2 regions of the Microbacterium sp. zg-B185 genome follow, and region 1 is predicted to be linked to the other one. Evidence: predicted binding sites of a transcription regulator. Region 1 holds the regulator's gene; the other holds the start of a gene.
What was found. Region 1 encodes LexA, which represses DNA repair genes until DNA is damaged. Its sites were predicted from a motif close to TCGAACANNTGTTCGA; they were not measured.

Region 1 (8,675 bases):
AACCGGCGAGGGTCACCCGAACGCGACGAAGTTTTTCGGCACTGGCGGGCGACGCGCTGAAATAGTGGTCCTCCCCCATCCTGAGAGCGTAGCGGAGGAGTTCCCCGGTGGGGAGCTAGAGTTTACGGCAATCCCGGAAGGAACAGATGACCGATACGACAACCCCGATGAGCACCGACGAAACGCCGGTGGACCCGGTGGCTCGCGTGCTCAAGCGCGCCGACGCGCATTCGGGTGTCCGCGTGTTCGGTGCTGCGCAGGCGCTTCAGGACGAGGCGGCTTTCTCGCGCACCGACACCGATGGCGAGCAGTGGGATCGCGAGGAGCGTGCCGCCCTGCGGCGAGTCCCCGGCCTGTCCACCGAGCTCGAAGACGTCAGCGAAGTCGAATACCGGCAGCTGCGACTGGAGAACGTCGTGATCGTCGGCGTGCACCCCCAGGGCGAGCAGGAGGATGCCGAGAATTCGCTGCGCGAGCTCGCTGCCCTTGCCGAAACCGCCGGCGCGGTCGTGCTCGACGCGGTGCTGCAGCGGCGACCGCATCCGGACCCGGCGACGTACCTCGGTAGCGGCAAGGCGCAGGAGCTGCGCGACCTGGTCGCCGCGCTCGGTGCGGACACCGTCATCGCGGACACCGAGCTCGCACCCAGCCAGCGGCGCGCGCTGGAGGATGTCGTCAAGGTGAAGGTCATCGACAGGACGACCGTCATCCTGGATATCTTCAGCCAGCACGCCAAGAGCCGCGAAGGGAAGGCGCAGGTCGAACTCGCCCAGCTCGAATACCTCCTGCCGCGCCTGCGCGGCTGGGGTGACTCCATGAGCCGCCAGGCCGGTGGCCAGGTCGGCGCCGGCGGCGCGGGGATGGGCTCGCGTGGTCCGGGTGAGACGAAGATCGAGCTCGATCGCCGCCGCATCCGCACGAAGATGGCGCTGCTGCGCCGTCAGATCCGCGATTTCGCCCCGGCACGCGATGCCAAGCGTGCCGAGCGCAGGCGGAACACGATTCCGTCGGTCGCGATCGCCGGATACACCAACGCCGGCAAGTCGAGTCTGCTGAACCGGCTGACCAGCGCGGGCGTCCTGGTGGAGAATGCGCTGTTCGCGACGCTGGATGCCACCGTCCGTCGCGCTGAGGCCTCGGACGGCCGCGTCTACACGCTGACCGACACCGTCGGGTTCGTGCGCAACCTGCCGCATCAGCTGGTCGAGGCGTTCCGATCAACGCTGGAGGAGGTCGGCGACGCCGACGTCATCGTGCACGTCGTGGATGCCGCGCACCCGGATCCGGCCGCCCAACTGCAGACCGTCCGGGATGTGATCGGCGACGTGGGTGCGCGGGAGATCACCGAGATCGTGGTCTTCAACAAGGCCGACCTCGTCGACGATGACACCCGCATGCTGCTGCGCGGGCTCGAACCCCGCGCGCTGTTCGCCTCGTCCCGCACGGGGGAGGGCATGGGCGAGCTGCGTGCGGCCATCGAGGCGGCCCTTCCGCTGCCGGCCGTCGAGGTCCGCGCGCTGGTGCCCTACGACCGCGGCGACCTCGTCTCGGCCGCGCACCAGTCCGGACACATCGTGTCGCAGACGCATGAGGCAGGCGGCACGGCATTGCACGCGCATGTCTCGGAGCGTCTGGCAGCTGAACTCGCACCGTTCGCGGTCTGAGCGGTGTCGTCGTCAATGAGCACGTCGTCACCACCGGGCAGCTCCACGCGGGTGTCGCGGAAGGTGTGAAGTGCTCCGATCTCACCGAGCACGCTGCGCCACGTATCCGCGATGGTCTTGGCGGGCAGCTCGCGCGCTGTGACCGGATGCATCGCCTCGGCCAGCCCCGCGGGATCACCCGTGGCGATGAGGGTGAACACGTGCTCGGTGAGGGTGCGCACATCGGCCACCCCGCGCCGCGCCGGGAGTTGACATGGCGGCACCCTGTCGCATCATCTGGCAGAGCGACGAGATCCGCGTGCACGGAGTGCGACCGCGCGGCTCCTTCCGTGCCGGCGAGCCGACGTGTCGACCCGCTAGGCGCCTCGGCTGAGTTCCAGCGGCGCCACCCCCGGCGTGGCGAAGCCGAACACCGCACCCAAGAAGGCCAGTTCGGTCTCCAGCGCGTTCACGACGTTCTCGGCGCGCCGGAACCCGTGGCCCTCTCCCTCGTACACGACATACGCGTGCGGGATACCGCGGGCGGCGAGTGCGTCCCGGATCGCCTCGGACTGCGCCGGCGGAACCACCGGGTCCTCGGCGCCCTGCAGCAGCAGCAGGGGCACTCGGAACCGGTCCGGATGCGACAGCGGTGACCTCTCCAGGTACACGTGCTCGGCCTCCGGGAGCGGGCCGATGAGCCCGTCCAGATAGCGCGCTTCGAAGTCGTGGGTGTCCAGCGCCAGCGCGCGGGCATCGCCGACGCCGTAGCGCGAGATGCCTGCAGCGAAGACGTCCGTCTGCACGAGCGCGGCCAGTACGGTCCATCCGCCCGCCGATCCTCCGGCGATGGTGATCCGCGCCGGGTCTGCGGCTCCGGCGGAGGCCAGTCCGGCCGCGGCCGCGGCGACGTCCTGGACATCGACCACCCCCCACTGTCCGCGCAGGCGCTCGCGGTAGGCCCGGCCGTAGCCGCTGGAGCCGCCGTAGTTCACATCCAGAACGCCGATCCCTCGGCTGGTGAAGTACGCGATCCGGCCGGACGCCGAGCCGCCGCGATGGCTGGTCGGTCCGCCGTGCACGTACAGCAGGTACGGCGGATGCTCGCCGTCCGGTCCGGTCGCGTCCGGATGTGTCGGCGGGTAGTCGAAGGCGTGCACGGCGCCCCGCGGACCCTCGAAGCTCACGGCGCGAGGCCGCGGCATCCATTCCGGCCCCCATGGCGCGCTTCCGCCGCGGATCAGGACCCCGTCCTCGAGGCGGTCCGCGTCCAGGAGCCAGAGCCCTGCGGGGGAGGTGGGTCCCGCACCCGAGACCAGCACGTGCGTGCCTCGCACGTCCTCGATCAGCACCTCGGAGCTCAGCGGCACGCCGAACGGCGCCGCGGTGCCGTCCGGGCCGATCAGCACCAGTTCGTCATCGCCGTTCGTTCGCACTGCGACCAGCCGTCCGTCCTCCAGCCGGGCGAACCACCGGCTGCCTAGAACCCAGAGCGGACCCCCGGTGTCGGCATCCGCCGGAGCGATCGACTGCGCTCCCACCGATGACGACAGGTGCCGGTGCCAGAGATTCCAGCGGCCGCTGGTGTCGTCGGCGTAGAGCAGATCGTCCTCGTCGATCCACAGCGGCTGCAGCGGCGATGAGCTGCCGCCCGCCACGGTGGTCCACTCCGAGACCACCCCGTCCGCCAGCCGCCCGACCCGCAGCTCGGCGCGATCCCACGGCATGTCGGGGTGATTCCACGCGATCCAGGCCAGGCGGAGTCCGCTCGGAGACAGGGCAGGATGCGCGACGAAGTCGCTGCCCGCGACCAGGCAGGTCACACCGGACCCGTCCAGCGCGATGCGGACGATGGATCGCTGCGGCGCCGTTTCCTCCTCGTCGACCTCGCGGATCCCGAGGAGCTGCCCCTGCTGCCAGGTGAGGCCGCCGAATCGCATGCCCGGGTCGGCGGGGGTGAGTGCACGTGGCTCCTGCCCGGGCGCGAGCGCCCACACGCGCTGATCCGACTTCTCCACGAAGAGCAGGACGCCGTCGTCGGTGGTCGTCCACGCACCGCCGCCGTACTCGTGCACACGGGAGCGCGCGCTCCACGGCAGCGGCAGCACGACGCTCACCGCGCCCTGGGCGTCACGCCGACGCACGGTGGTCCGGCCCCCTTCCTCGGGGACCCCCTCGCCCCACCAGATCTCCTCGCCCACGAACCGGGCGCCCTCGATGCGCGGGGTCGCGGCGGTCACGGCTGCGGCGGAAAGCGGTGAGTTCCACGAACCGAAGGGAAGGATTGCGCTCATGCCTCCACCGTATTGGCCGTGGCGGATGCCGCCACCCGAAGCCGCGGGACGCCGGCACGTCAGCGGATGCGAGTCCGCGTCACGGCGCCGCGTCGACGGGCGCCGCGCCGGCGGGGGTCTCCGCATCGGTCGCGACCGCATCACGCGGCTCGGCGAGGACGTCGGCGTCCGCCGCCTCGGCGACGGCATCCAGCTCGGCAGGACGCCGCTGGAGCAGCTCGAGGATCCAGGCAGCCCCGAAGGACACGACCAGCACCAGCGCGACATCGCCCGCGGAAAGCGGGCGGAGCGCGAACAGCCAGATGACCGCCAGCACGGCCACCAGCGTCCGGACCAGGATCCGCTGCCTGCCCAGCCACGTGCCGAACGCGCCCGTGTTCAGGCCCCACGCGGCCAGCTGGATCCGGGCGGAGGCGTTCAGACCCCGGACGGTGCGGCGGAGTCCGTGCGCGGGACTGGAGGAGCCCATCGCCCAGCCGAGTATCGCGACGACGACGCCCAGGAGCACCAGCACGAGCGCGGTCTGTGTCATGTCGCCGACGAGCTGGTCGTAGATGACATTCAGCGCGTCGGGGGACAGGCCGAGTGAATCGGCCGCCGGGATCATCGCGGTCGCCCCGATGGTCAGCACCGCGGCCAGCGAGCCGCCCCCGATGACGAATCCCAAACCGGTGCCGAATACGGCGGTGCTGCGCCGACGGGCGATCGCGATGCCGAGGGCGAAGAGTCCGATCGTGATGACGGGGAGCCAGTAGCCCAGACCCGTGGCCACCCCGTAGCCGGTGCGGATCATCGCGAGGTTCTCGCCGTCGCCCAGGATGATCACCCGATCTACGGTCGGGATCAGTTCCGCCGCCCCCAGGCCGCGGTCCACGAGATTCTGCTTGACGCGGTCCACGATCGCCCCGAGCTGGATGCCGACGCCCTGGTCCGTGCGGATCACGAGGCCTCCGCCGTCAGAGGTCGCCGTGCCCACCAGCGCGCGGTGGGCGGCGCGAGTCGCCGTGGCCCAGACCTCCGAGAACGCGTCCGACTCGACGACGCGCGTGACGGTCGTGGTCACCAGGCTCTCCAGGCCGTTGGCCGCGGGCGCCTCCAGCAGCTGCAGGGCGTCGGCGGCGCGCGGAGGCAGCCCGAGTGCAGCGACGCCGTCGAACACGTCCGCCGTGATCTGGCGGAAGTCGACCTGAGCGGAGATCGCCTCCATCGACTCGTCGATGATCAGGCCCTGGACGGCCGGATCGTCCACGAGCGGGGCCAGGGAGGCGACGAACGCATCCTCCTCCACGAGCTGGATCCGCGCCCATGCGCTGACGATGGAGACCGGGATCAGGATCGTGGCGACGACGATGCACGCTGCGGACAGCGCACTCCGCCACCGCGGGGCACGGCGCTGCGGGCCCGACCTTCCGTCATCGGAGAGGTCCTCCCGCCGAAGCCGTTCGTTCTCGGCGCGCAGTGCCTCGAGCTGGGCCTGCAGATCGTCGACGTCCGTTGCGGGCATGAAGCCTCCTCCGTCGGATGAGGCCATTGTGGCGCAGATGCGATCGGCGCGCCGCCCCACCGCGTGCAGGGTCGGCGGAGACTCAGACGGCGCGCAGCACCGCCACGATCTTGCCGAGCACGACGGCCTGATCGCCGAGGATCGGCTCGAATGCGGAGTTGCGCGGGAGCAGCCAGGTGTGTCCGTCCCGGCGGCGGAAGGTCTTGACGGTGGCCTCGCCGTCGAGCATGGCCGCGACGATGTCGCCGTTCTCGGCATCCGCCTGTGCCCGTACCACGACCCAGTCGCCGTCGCAGATGGCCGCGTCGATCATGGATTCGCCGGAGATCCGCAACATGAACAGATCGCCCTTGCCGACGAGCTGGCGGGGAAGGGGGAAGATCTCTTCAACCTGCTGCTCAGCGGTGATCGGAACGCCCGCCGCGATCCGGCCGACCAGCGGCACCATCGCCGCGTCGCCGACACTGGGCGCACTGTCGGCGGGGTTCTCGGTCGAGGTACCGGGCAGGTCGATCAGGACCTCCATCGCGCGGGTCTTGCCCGCATCGCGTCGCAGGTACCCGCTCAGTTCCAGCTGGTTGAGCTGGTGGGTGACGCTGGAGAGGGACTTCAGGCCCACCGCATCGCCGATCTCTCGCATGCTCGGCGGGTAGCCGTACCGGGCGATCGATCGCTGGATGACCTCGAGGATGGCGAGCTGCTTGTCGCTCAGGCTCTTGCGCCTGCGCGTCTGCGGCTTCTCGCGCCCGTTCACCTCGGTCATGATCCCAGCTCCTGTCTTGCCGTGGGGCATCGGTCTTCGAATGTCGGAGGCCCGTGGTGGGGTCTTCCTATCGAAACCGTATCCGGTATGCGCATGGCCGTACTTCAGCCGACGCGCGTGTCGCGTTCGAATATCACAGCCGTGACCGGCCATTGACATCTTAATGGTTCGAAGTTATCTTCGGAAGAGAGATTCGTATCCCCGGCTCCCGCCCGAGGCGGGGATGCGAACCTCTTCCCTTTCAGCAGGAGGACGACATGACAGCGATCAGCATCCCGGCGCATCGTGAGACGCGACTGCGGCTCACCCCGCGTGGTCGCCGCAGCCTCGCGGCGCTCGCCGCGCTCCCGGCCGTCGTGGCACTCAACCTCGCGGTCCTCAGCGGAGGCAGCGCTCTGGCCAGCCGTGACGCCGGTGCGCCGGCCGGGACGTTCACCACGCTGACGGTGGCCTCGGGCGAATCGCTCTGGTCCATCGCCGAGCAGGTCGCGCCGAGCGCCGACCCCCGCGACGTCGTGGATGCGATCGCGCGACTGAACGCCCTCGACGGGGTCACCGTCTCCGCGGGTCAGCGCCTGTCCATCCCGCTCGAGTACAGCACCGCCCCGTAGCGCGCGGGCGCGCCCGCCGGTCCCTCCGGGCGATGCGCTCCGGCGCGGCCCCTACGATGGGAGAGGTGAGCATCCGCCTCGACGATCTTCCCCTCCGCGACGACTTGCGCGGCCTGACTCCGTACGGCGCTCCGCAGGCTCCTCTGCCCGTCGCGCTGAACGTGAACGAGAACACGCATCCGGTGCCGCAGGAGGTCGCCGACGACATCCTGGATGCCGTCGCCCAAGCTCTGCGGGATGTCAACCGCTACCCGGACCGGGAGTTCACCGAGCTGCGCGAAGGCTTCGCGGACTACCTGGGCTACGGTCTGACGCGCGAACAGATCTGGGCGGCCAACGGTTCGAACGAGGTTCTTCAGCAGGTGCTGCAGGCCTTCGGGGGACCGGGACGCACCGCGTTCGGCTTCGCCCCCACCTACTCGATGTACCCCCTGCTGACCCGCGCGACCGGCGCGACCTGGGTGGCCGGCTCGCGTGCCGCCGATTTCTCCGTCGATGCGGAGAGCGCGGCGTTCCAGGTCGCTGAGGCAGCCCCGGACGTCGTCTTCCTGTGCGCGCCGAACAATCCCACCGGCACCCCGATGACCCTCGAGGTCATCGAAGCGGTGTACGACGCCGCCGACGGCATCGTCGTCGTCGACGAGGCGTATCAGGAGTTCGCTCCCCGTGACGCCGGCTCGGCGCTCTCGCTGCTGCCGGGGCGGGAACGGCTGCTCGTGTCGCGCACCATGAGCAAGGCGTTCGCGTTCGCCGGGGCGCGCGTGGGGTATATGGCCGCCGACCCGGCGCTGGTGGATGCCTTGCGCCTGGTGCGGCTGCCCTATCACCTGAGCTCGCTGACCCAGGCGGCGGCGGCCGCAGCGCTCCGGCACGCCCCGACGATGCTGCAGATGGTCGATGAGATCGTCGCCCAGCGCGACCGCATCGGAGCGACCGTCGAGGCGATCGGCTACGAACCGTACGAGTCCTGGGCGAACTTCGTCCTGTTCGGCGGAGTGGCGGACGCCTCGGCGACGTGGCGTGCGCTGTATGACCGAGGCGTCCTCGTCCGAGACATCGGGATCCCCCACCACCTGCGGGTCACCGCGGGCACGGAGCAGGAGACGACCGCGTTCCTGGACGCGCTCGCGTCGATAGACTCGGGCACATGACTCGTCCTGCCACTCCGCGCACGTCATCGCTGCGCCGGTCCACGAGCGAGTCCACCGTCGAGCTAGAGCTGGACCTCGACGGCACCGGCCGCAGTCACATCGACACCACCGTGCCGTTCTTCGATCACATGCTCACCGCGTTCGCGAAGCACTCGCTCACCGACCTCACCGTCCGTGCCTCTGGGGACACCGATATCGACGCCCACCACACCGTGGAGGACGTCTCGATCGTCCTGGGGCAGGCGATCCGCGAGGCCCTCGGGGACAAGTCCGGCATCTCGCGGTACGGGGATGCCCTCGTCCCGCTGGACGAGGCGCTCGCGCAGGCCGTGGTCGACATCAGCGGCCGGCCCTACCTCGTGCACAGCGGCGAACCGGCCGGGTTCGAGCACCACCTGATCGGCGGGCACTTCACCGGCGCCTTGGTGCGCCACACGTTCGAGGCGATCGCCTTCCACGCAGCCCTCACCGTGCACGTCACCGTGCTGGCCGGTCGCGACCCGCACCACATCGCCGAAGCCGAGTACAAGGCCTTCGCGCGCGCGTTCCGCCAGGCCAAGGCCCTGGACCCGGAGGTGCGGGGCGTTCCGAGCACGAAGGGCGCTCTGTGACCGGCAAGCCGCTGGTGGCAGTCCTGGATTACGGCTCCGGGAACGTCCACTCGGCGGTGAAGGCGCTGGCCGCGGCCGGCGCAGATGCGCGGCTCACC
Region 2 (8,675 bases), 1.1 Mb from region 1:
CTCGGCGCCGAGCAGGCCGGGCACATCGCCGGCGTCGGCTTCGACCTGTACCTGCGGATGATCGGCGAGGCCGTGGCCACGTTCCGCGGCGAGGACACCGAGGGGCCAACCGAACTGCGCCTGGAGCTGCCCGTGCAGGCCCGTATCCCGGAGTCGTACATCGACAGCGAGCGACTGCGACTGGAGGCTTACCAGAAGCTGTCGGCCGCGGCATCCGCCACCGCCAAGGAAGATGCCCTCGACGAGGTCGTCGACGAGCTGCGCGATCGCTACGGTGAGCTGCCGGCCGAGGCCGAGGGCCTGCTCGCGGTGGCCCGACTGCGACGGCGCGCCGCCCAGTCCGGACTGGCGGACATCGTCGCCATGGGCCCGAACCTGCGGATCGCACCGGCGAACCTTCCCGATTCGATGCGCGTGCGCCTGCAACGGCTGTATCCCAGCTCGAAGGTCATGGCCGGTGGCGAGGCCATCGTCATCCCGATGCCGCGCGCCGGCGGCGAGCGGGTCTCGGATGCGGATCTGATCGCCTGGGTCCGCCAGCTGCTGGACCAGCTGTTCCCGCTGCCCGCGCCCGCGCCGACCGCTGAGAGGAGCGCCGAGGCGATCCGTGGCGCGACGGCGGCCGCGGACGCTCCGGCGGACGCCTGACGCACGGGCGGTACGAGGGTCGCGCTCGCGTCGGAGCGCCTTGGGCTGCAGCGTGGAACTGCCGCTGGCTGTGACGGTCGGGCAGGCCTTAGAGTCTGCCCATGGGCCTTGGGGCGAGCCGCCGCCGGCTCCGTGAGGCCGGCTGCGCCTTCACGAGCAACTGGCGCAACCACAACCTGCGTCGCGCCCAGCTGAGTTTTCTCGGCGCGTGGACCGCGGAGTGGGCCTTCACCGTCGCGCTCGGCATCGTCGCCTACGACGACGGGGGTGCCCTCGCGCTCGGTCTGGTGGGGCTGCTGCGCATGCTCCCCTCGGCACTGCTCGCGCCGCTGCTGTCCCCATTCGCCGATCGCGGACGCCGGGAGCGGGTGCTCGTCGTGGTCTCGACGTTGCGCGGGGTCGCGACGGCTGTCGCGGCAGTCGTGGTCGCCCTGGCCGGCCCGATCCTTCTGGTCTACACGCTGGCGGTGCTCTCCACGATCGCGGCCACTCTGTTCCGCCCCGCACACTCCGCACTCCTGCCGACCCTGTGCCGCACCGGGCACGAGCTGGCCAGCGCCAACGTGGTTCGCGGGATGCTCGACTCGATCGCGACCCTGGTCGGACCCCTGCTGGCCGCGGTGCTGCTGGCGTTCACGGACGTGTCCGTCGTGTTCGCCGTGGCGGCGGCCGCTTCGTTCTGGGCGGCGCTGCTGCTGCTGCGGGTCCGCTACGACGCGCCGCCGCGCCCGGCGGCACCGCGTCGCCCGGATCTGGGTCGCGAAGCGCTCGAGGGCATCCGCGCGGCCGTGCAGAACCGCGATCTGCTGCTGATCCTGGGTCTGGCGGCGGCACAGTCCCTGACGCGGGGGGCGCTGACCGTGTTCTCCGTCGTCGTCGCGATCGAGCTGCTCGGCACCGGAGATCCGGGCGTGGGTGCGCTCATGGCCGCGGTCGGAGCGGGAGCCGTGCTCGGCTCCCTCGGGGCCTCCCTGCTCGTCGGGACGGGGCGGCTGGCCGCCTGGTTCGCAATCGGTGTCGCCCTCTGGGGACTGCCCATCGCTCTCGTGGGTGTCTTTCCGCAGGAGATCGCCGCACTGGGTCTGCTGGCCTTCGTCGGTGTCGGCAACGCCCTGATCGATGTGGCCGGGTTCACGCTGATCGCGCGGCTGGCACCCGACGCGGTGCTGGCCCGAGTGTTCGGCGTGCTGGAGAGCCTCGTCGCCGTGTCCATCGGGCTCGGGGCCATCCTCGCGCCGGCTGTGATCGGGTGGCTCGGGGTAGAAGCCGCCTTGATCGGGATCGGCCTGGTCTGCCCCGTTCTCGCGGTCGCTTCCTGGTGGCGCCTGCGACGGCTGGACCGGTCCGTCGACAACCTCGACGTGGACATCGGGCTGCTGCAGCGGGTGCCGATGCTGGCGCCGCTGCCGCTACCCGCGATCGAGCAGCTGGCGCGTGGACTCGAGACGGTCACGGTGCCCGCCGGCCAGGCGGTCCTCACGCAGGGAGAGGTCGGCGACCGCTACTACGTGATCGAGTCGGGCGAGGCCGAAGTGGTGGGCGACGGGCGGGTCGTGGCGACGCTGGGTCCGGGGGACGGGTTCGGCGAGATCGCGTTGCTGAGGCGCACGCGCCGCACGGCGAGCGTTGTGGCCGCAACCGCGCTCGAGCTGCGCGCACTGGCCGCCGACCGGTTCGTCTCGGTCGTCCTCGGCTATACGCCCAGTGCCCGGGCGGCCGAGGTGGGAGTCCAAGACCGGCTGGACCGTTTCGCTCCGAAGGAGTCGTTCGACGAACCCCCGACCACGTCCTGAATCCCCTGTTGAGATACCCGGGCGTTGATGGGATTGTGAGGCATGACATCCGAGCGCGCGGCGCTGCTGATCGCCGATATCGGCGGGTACACCCAGTACATGGGTTCGCATCGATTGACGCTTGCACACGCCGAGGTCAATACCGCTCGGATGCTGGAACGGATGATCGAGGCAGCGCGCGGCTTCGATCTGGTCGAGATCGAAGGCGACGCCGCGTTCCTCTCGCGCCCGACCGGTGCGCGCGATCCCGACACGACGATCACCGACATCCTTCACGTGGCCGTGGCCATGCATCGAGCCTTCCACCTCGAGCGGCAGTACGTCGCGGCCAACCTGTGCCCCTGCGTGGGCTGCCGCGAGGCGGCCGAACTGAAGCTCAAGTTCGTGGCGCACGTCGGCGAGGTGGCCACCCAGACGATCCGGGGGCGGATCAAACTCGTCGGCATCGACGTGATCCTCGTGCATCGTCTGCTGAAGAACTCGGTCGACATCCCCGAGTACGTTCTGATCTCCGAGGAGCTCTACCGCACGGACGAGGCGTCGTTTCCGGAGCCCGTGCGCGAGATCTCCCCGAACCTCGAAGGGATCGGAACGGTCCGCGCGTACTTCGTCGACGTCGCGGACCTGGACGGAACGCTGCCGCCGCCGCGCGCGGCGTCCTGGCGCGCGCGCCTGGGGAGCACGTTTGCGGCGGTGGGCCAGGGGATGCCGTACATGCTCGGCCTGAAGCAGCCCCGCAAGGTGCGCTGAGATTGAGAGCCGAGCGCGAGCGGGGGTCGCAGGCCGAGGTGCGGCCTGACGCATCCGCTCAGAAGGGCGGTGGGACGCCGTCGGGCGACAGCGCGAAGGCGGATTCCGGTACGAAGCTGACGGTACTCGGTGGCCGGTCGGTGTAGCGACGCAGCGTCGGGCTCGTCCACTCCAGGACGCCGCTACCGACCTGCGTGACCTTCCACTCCGAGGCGTGCTTGAGAGTGTGGTGACGGCGGCACAGGTTCGCCAGGTTCTCATGGCTGGTCACTCCGCCGCGCGCGGCATCGGTCGTGTGATCCAGATCACAGCGCCACACCGGCATCCGGCATCCGGGGAACCGGCAGTGCTCATCGCGCACGGCCAGAAACCGGCGGAGTTCGGCGCTCGGACGGTAGCGGTCGACGGCGAGCGGTATCCCCGTGTGCGGGTGGATCATCACGCGGTCCCAGCCGGGAGCGTCTGCAGCAAGTCGTCGCGCGGTCGCGGAGTCGATGGGCCCCTGACCGGCCAGGAGTGCGGGCTGGTCACTGAGGCCGGCCGCTGTCAGAACGGGGACGATCACCTGAACCCGGCCGCAGATCGCGGCGAGCGCATCCCGGTCGCCGTGGGCGGTCGGCGTCGCGGTCAGGAGGATATCGGCGAGGATGTCGGCCCGCAGCTCGCCTATCGAGCGACAGTCGAGCGGGGGTGGATTCGCGGAAGCGCCCACGGTGCACGGGTCGTCCGCGCAGATATCAGGCGCGGCGAGGCCCGGGTCGCGCACGGTGTGCGCCATCTGGGTGAGCCGGTCCCAGATCGCGTACGCCGGCACCGCCGGGAGATCCGCGATCAGGCGCGCCATGCCGTCCTCAAGACCGATCACGCGCACGTCACGACTCGCCCGCGCCACGCGGTGACGTTCATCGATGGATGCGGGGTCGATGCGTGCCGCCACCACTCGTCCGAGAACACGCAGCCGCCCGGGGCTTTCGTGTGCTGCAGCCTCGAGCATCTGACGTTCGTAACGGGCGCGTTCCGCAGCATCGGCGATCCCTGCTCCCGCGTCGCGAATCGCCGCCACGTGTCCAGCGTCGATCAGGCCGGCCCTCCCCGCATCGTGGGTCGCTCGGAAGGAGGTCAGGAGTGTGGTCGCGTCGCCGATGCGAGCCTGAACGGTTCGATCGCTCATCCGCATGGCGGCGCCGAGCTCCGCGCAGATCTCGCGAAGCGGCAGGTCGCTGTCAGTCCGCGGGCGGCCCTCGACCCGGCGCTCTTCGGTGCGGGAGATCATGAGGTCGACGGCATCTGCCAGGAGTGATGCTTCGTCGGCCTGAAGCGAAGCGATCGCGGCGCGATTCTCGACGACCCGGGTGACGAGGTCGTCGAGTTCTCTCCACGCCCCGGGTCCGTCGCTGCCGACCACGTGCCCCATGGGATCTCCACATCGGTTCTGCCGGTTCTGCGCTGTTGGGCACGTGCGCTTCGTTGCCTCCATAATAGCATAGAGATACGAAGGAATGCGGTCCGATCGGGGAGCTGGGCCTGCTCAGTATCGAACATGCAGGCGAACAGTCACGCCGCAATCCGCGGAGTCGCCGACACGTCGGCGCTACGCTGACCCTGATCGAGGAGGACACGCGTGCAGTTCGAGCATCTCGGGGCCAAGCCCCGCATCCATCCCGACGCGGTGATCGCGCCGACCGCCGTCATCAGCGGCGACGTCCAGATCGGCGCGGACTGCCAGGTGCTGCACGGCGCCGTCATCACAGCCGAGGGAGGCCCGATCACCCTCGCTGCGAACGTCATCGTGATGGAGAACGCCCTGATCCGGGCGAGCGCCACCAACGCGGTCCACATCGGCGCGCACACGCTGGTCGGCCCGATGGCGAGCATCTCGGGCGCGACGATCGGCGAGGAGGTGTTCCTGGCCACCGGCACCCGCGTCTTCAACGGCGCGCGCATCGGCGAGCGCAGCGAGGTGCGCATCAACGCCGTCGTGCATCTGCGCTCCGTGCTGCCGCCGCACAGCGTGGTTCCGATCGGGTGGGTCGCGGTGGGAGATCCGGCGCTGATCCTGCCCCCCGAACGGCACGAGGAGATCTGGGCGGCGCAGAAGGAGCTGGACTTCCCCGGCTACGTGTTCGGCCTCGACCGCGAGACCCCCGACCTGATGATCCAGCTCACCGAGCGCTACGGACGCAGCCTCGCCCGCCACGAGCGCGACATCCGGCTGGACTGACGAGCCGACGCTGCGGCGGTGTCGGATGCCGAGGGCTCAGCGCCAGCGCGATGCACAGGCTGCGCAGCTGAACTCGACATCGACGTCGCTGCTTTCCCTACGCACTTCGTCGCCGCGTTCGAGTTCCAGCACGAACCAGTCATGCTCCCGTTCACGCACCCGGGTCGATTCGCACACCGGGCACGTCTCGGTGAGCTGCGTGGCCACGCCGGTGTCGTCCCATGTCCTGGTCATGGCGCCCAAAGTACCCGCGCCGAGGGAACAGCCCGGCAGCGACGCGCCCGTCAGCCGGTGTTCTGCAGACCGGCGGAAGGATCGCGTCCGCCGCTGGGTAGCATGATGGCGATGCGTCGAGTGCTCGACGCCCGCACCTGGATCGGCGCGGCGGCGGACGAGCTCGCCTCGGACCGGACGGAGAACCATGGCACTGCTGCGGTCCGTGCGCTTTCCCGCGATCCTGTTGCTGCTGGCCGCGATCGCCGGCCTCATCGTCGCCAACTCGCCGATCGGCGCTGCGGTCATCCAGTTCTCGCTGACGCACGTCGGAATCCCCGGAACAGTCGCGGACCTCTCGCTCGCGCACTGGGTGTCGGATGGGCTGCTCGCGATCTTCTTCTTCGCCGTGTCCGTCGAGCTGCAGTACGAGCTGACACGGGGCGAGCTGCGCAGTTTCCGGCGCGCGATACAGCCGGCGATCGCCGCGGCCGGCGGAGTGCTCATTCCGATCGGCATCTATCTGGCGATCGCGGCCGGCAGCGGTGTCGAGGAGGGCTGGCCGATCCCGACGGCCACGGACATCGCCTTCGCCCTCGGCGTGCTGGCTGTCTTCGGACGCGGCCTGCCCTCGACGGTACGGGTGTTCCTGCTCGCGCTTGCAATCCTCGACGACATCGTGGGGATCGTGTTCATAGCGGTGCTGTTCGCGACGGATGTGAATTTCGGCATGCTCGCCTTGGCGCTTCTCGCGGTCGTCGCCTTCGCGATCCTGAGTCGTGTGCTCGACACCCGAGCGCGAGCGCTGGTCGTCGTGCTGCTCGTCCTCCTGGCCGCCGCCACCTGGGTGCTGGTGCTCGCCTCGGGGGTGCACGCCACGATCGCCGGAGTGCTCCTGGGGCTGGCGATGGCGCAGACGCCTGCCCTGCGGGTGCGCCACGCGATCGAGCCGTGGGTGAATGCGCTCGTGCTCCCGATCTTCGCGTTCGCGGCCGCGCTGGTGCCGATCCCGCAGGTGGCGGCCTCCCAGCTGTCCCCGGCGTTCTGGGCGATCCTGGTCGCACTGCCGCTGGGAAAGATCATCGGCATCGTCGGGGCGGGGTGGGCGGCGCAGCGGATCGGGGCGGGCGACCGCGACCAGAAGCTGCCGCTCGGCGACCTGGTCGCTGCGGGAGCGCTGGGCGGCATCGGCTTCACCGTGTCGCTGCTTCTGGCGAACCTGGCCTTCGCCGACTCGCCGCTGGTGCGCGACGAGGCGATCCTGGGCGTCCTGGCCGGGTCGATGGTCGCCCTCGTGCTCTCCGGAGTGCTCGTCTCATGGCGCGCCCGCCACTACCGGCGCCTCGCCGCCGCGACCCCGACGGAGGCTCCCGCGTGACCGATGCTTTCCCCCAGCCCACCATCCCTGAGCCCGGCCGTGGCGACCGCGCGCCGGATCCGCGCCGCGGCGGCGATCCGCTCCGCAATGCGGCGGAGACGATGCACGCGGTGCGCGACCGGTGCGTCTGGACGCAGCAGGTCGATCACCGTGCGCTCGTGCCCTACCTGGTGGAGGAGAGCGCCGAGCTGATCGATGCCGTCGAGAACGGTTCGCGCGCCGAGCTGCGCGAGGAACTGGGCGACCTGCTCTGGCAAGTTCTGTTCCACGCCGAGATCGCCGCACGTCATCCGGAGGATCCGTTCGACATCGACGACGTCGCGCGCAGCCTGACCGAGAAGATGGTGCACCGGCATCCGCATGTGTTCGCCGGCGAGGTGGCGGAGACGCCGGAGCAGGTCCTCGTGCTGTGGAACGCCGCCAAAGCGGCGGAGAAGCACGAGCGCACGAGCGTGCTGGACGGCGTCTCACAGCGGATGCCGTCGCTGGCGCTCGCCCAGAAGCTGATCGGCAAGGCGTCCGCGGTGGGGGTCGGTGTGGGCCTGACGGCAGCGGATGCCGTCGCCGCCGGTCCGCGCTCGGAGGCCGAGCTGGGTGAGGCACTGCTGGGGCTGGTCGCCGTGGCGCGCGCGAACGGGTGGGACGCCGAACGCGCGCTGCGCGAGCGTCTGCGCACGCTGCAGTCCGCGGTGCGGGACGCCGAGGCGGACCTGGGACAATAGGGGCGTGGCATCGGTCAACCCTCCTCGCGGCATGCGCGACTTCCTTCCCGCCGAGAAAGCGCGCCGCGAGCGCGTTCTCTCCGTCATCCGGGAGCGCTATCGCGCGCACGGCTTCGACGAGATCGAGACCCCGGTGATGGAGGAGTACTCCCGTCTGCACGCCGGAATCGGCGGCGATAACGAGAAGCTCGCCTACAACGTGCTCAAGCGCGGGCTGGACGCGGACGCGATCCGCGCCGCGGCCGATGACCCGGCAGCGCTGGCCGACCTCGGCCTCCGCTACGACCTGACGGTGCCGCTGGCCAGGTTCTACGCCAGCCACCGCGCCGAGCTGCCCGCCGTGTTCCGCGCCGTTCAGATCGCGCCGGTGTGGCGGGCCGAACGGCCGCAGAAGGGCCGGTATCGCCAGTTCGTCCAGTGCGACATCGACATCCTGGGCGATGCGTCACCCCGTGCCGAGGCGGAATTGATCGTCGCGACGCTCGACGCGGTCGACGCCCTGGGTCTGGACGGCGCCACCGTGCGGATCAACGACCGCCGGATGCTGGATTGGATGCTCGACGGCTTCGGGTTCACCGCCGAGGAGCGGCCGGGCGTGCTCATCACGATCGACAAGCTGGACAAGATGGGGCCGGGTGGGGTGATCGGGGAGCTCCGGGAGCGCGGCGCGACGCCCGATGCGGTGGAGGAGTTCTCCGGATTCCTGCACCGGCCCCCGCTGGTGGAGTACGACCCGTACGGAGAGCGGCCGATCCGCAGCGTCCTGCCCGACGGTGCACCCGACGCGATCGTGTCGGATCTGGTGGCCATCGGCGACGCGGTGTCGGCCGCCCGCGCGCCAGGCGACGCGCGCATCCCGCTCGTGTTCGATCCTTTCCTCGTGCGCGGGATGGGGTACTACACCGGCACGATCTTCGAGCTCGCGCACCCGTCGGTGGACTATTCGCTCG

Region 2: the regulator LexA is predicted to act here: its motif matches at 4,726-4,741, upstream of QNO12_RS10320 (HNH endonuclease signature motif containing protein).

Annotation. Positions count from the first base shown of each region.
Region 1 covers NZ_CP126739.1:1,045,905-1,054,579, forward strand. Annotated here, with positions in the region: gene QNO12_RS04915 (class I SAM-dependent methyltransferase) at 1-79, opposite strand, end outside; gene hflX (GTPase HflX) at 336-1,664, shown strand; gene QNO12_RS04925 (prolyl oligopeptidase family serine peptidase) at 2,021-3,937, opposite strand; gene QNO12_RS04930 (hypothetical protein) at 4,017-5,441, opposite strand; gene lexA (transcriptional repressor LexA) at 5,524-6,204, opposite strand; gene QNO12_RS04940 (LysM peptidoglycan-binding domain-containing protein) at 6,462-6,815, shown strand; gene QNO12_RS04945 (histidinol-phosphate transaminase) at 6,872-7,966, shown strand; gene hisB (imidazoleglycerol-phosphate dehydratase HisB) at 7,963-8,577, shown strand; gene hisH (imidazole glycerol phosphate synthase subunit HisH) at 8,574-8,675, shown strand, end outside.
Region 2 covers NZ_CP126739.1:2,135,168-2,143,842, reverse strand. Annotated here, with positions in the region: gene mfd (transcription-repair coupling factor) at 1-648, shown strand, start outside; gene QNO12_RS10330 (MFS transporter) at 750-2,441, shown strand; gene QNO12_RS10325 (DUF2652 domain-containing protein) at 2,484-3,191, shown strand; gene QNO12_RS10320 (HNH endonuclease signature motif containing protein) at 3,250-4,605, opposite strand; gene QNO12_RS10315 (gamma carbonic anhydrase family protein) at 4,813-5,412, shown strand; gene QNO12_RS10310 (hypothetical protein) at 5,449-5,646, opposite strand; gene QNO12_RS10305 (Na+/H+ antiporter NhaA) at 5,834-7,003, shown strand; gene QNO12_RS10300 (nucleoside triphosphate pyrophosphohydrolase) at 7,105-7,725, shown strand; gene QNO12_RS10295 (histidine--tRNA ligase) at 7,757-8,675, shown strand, end outside.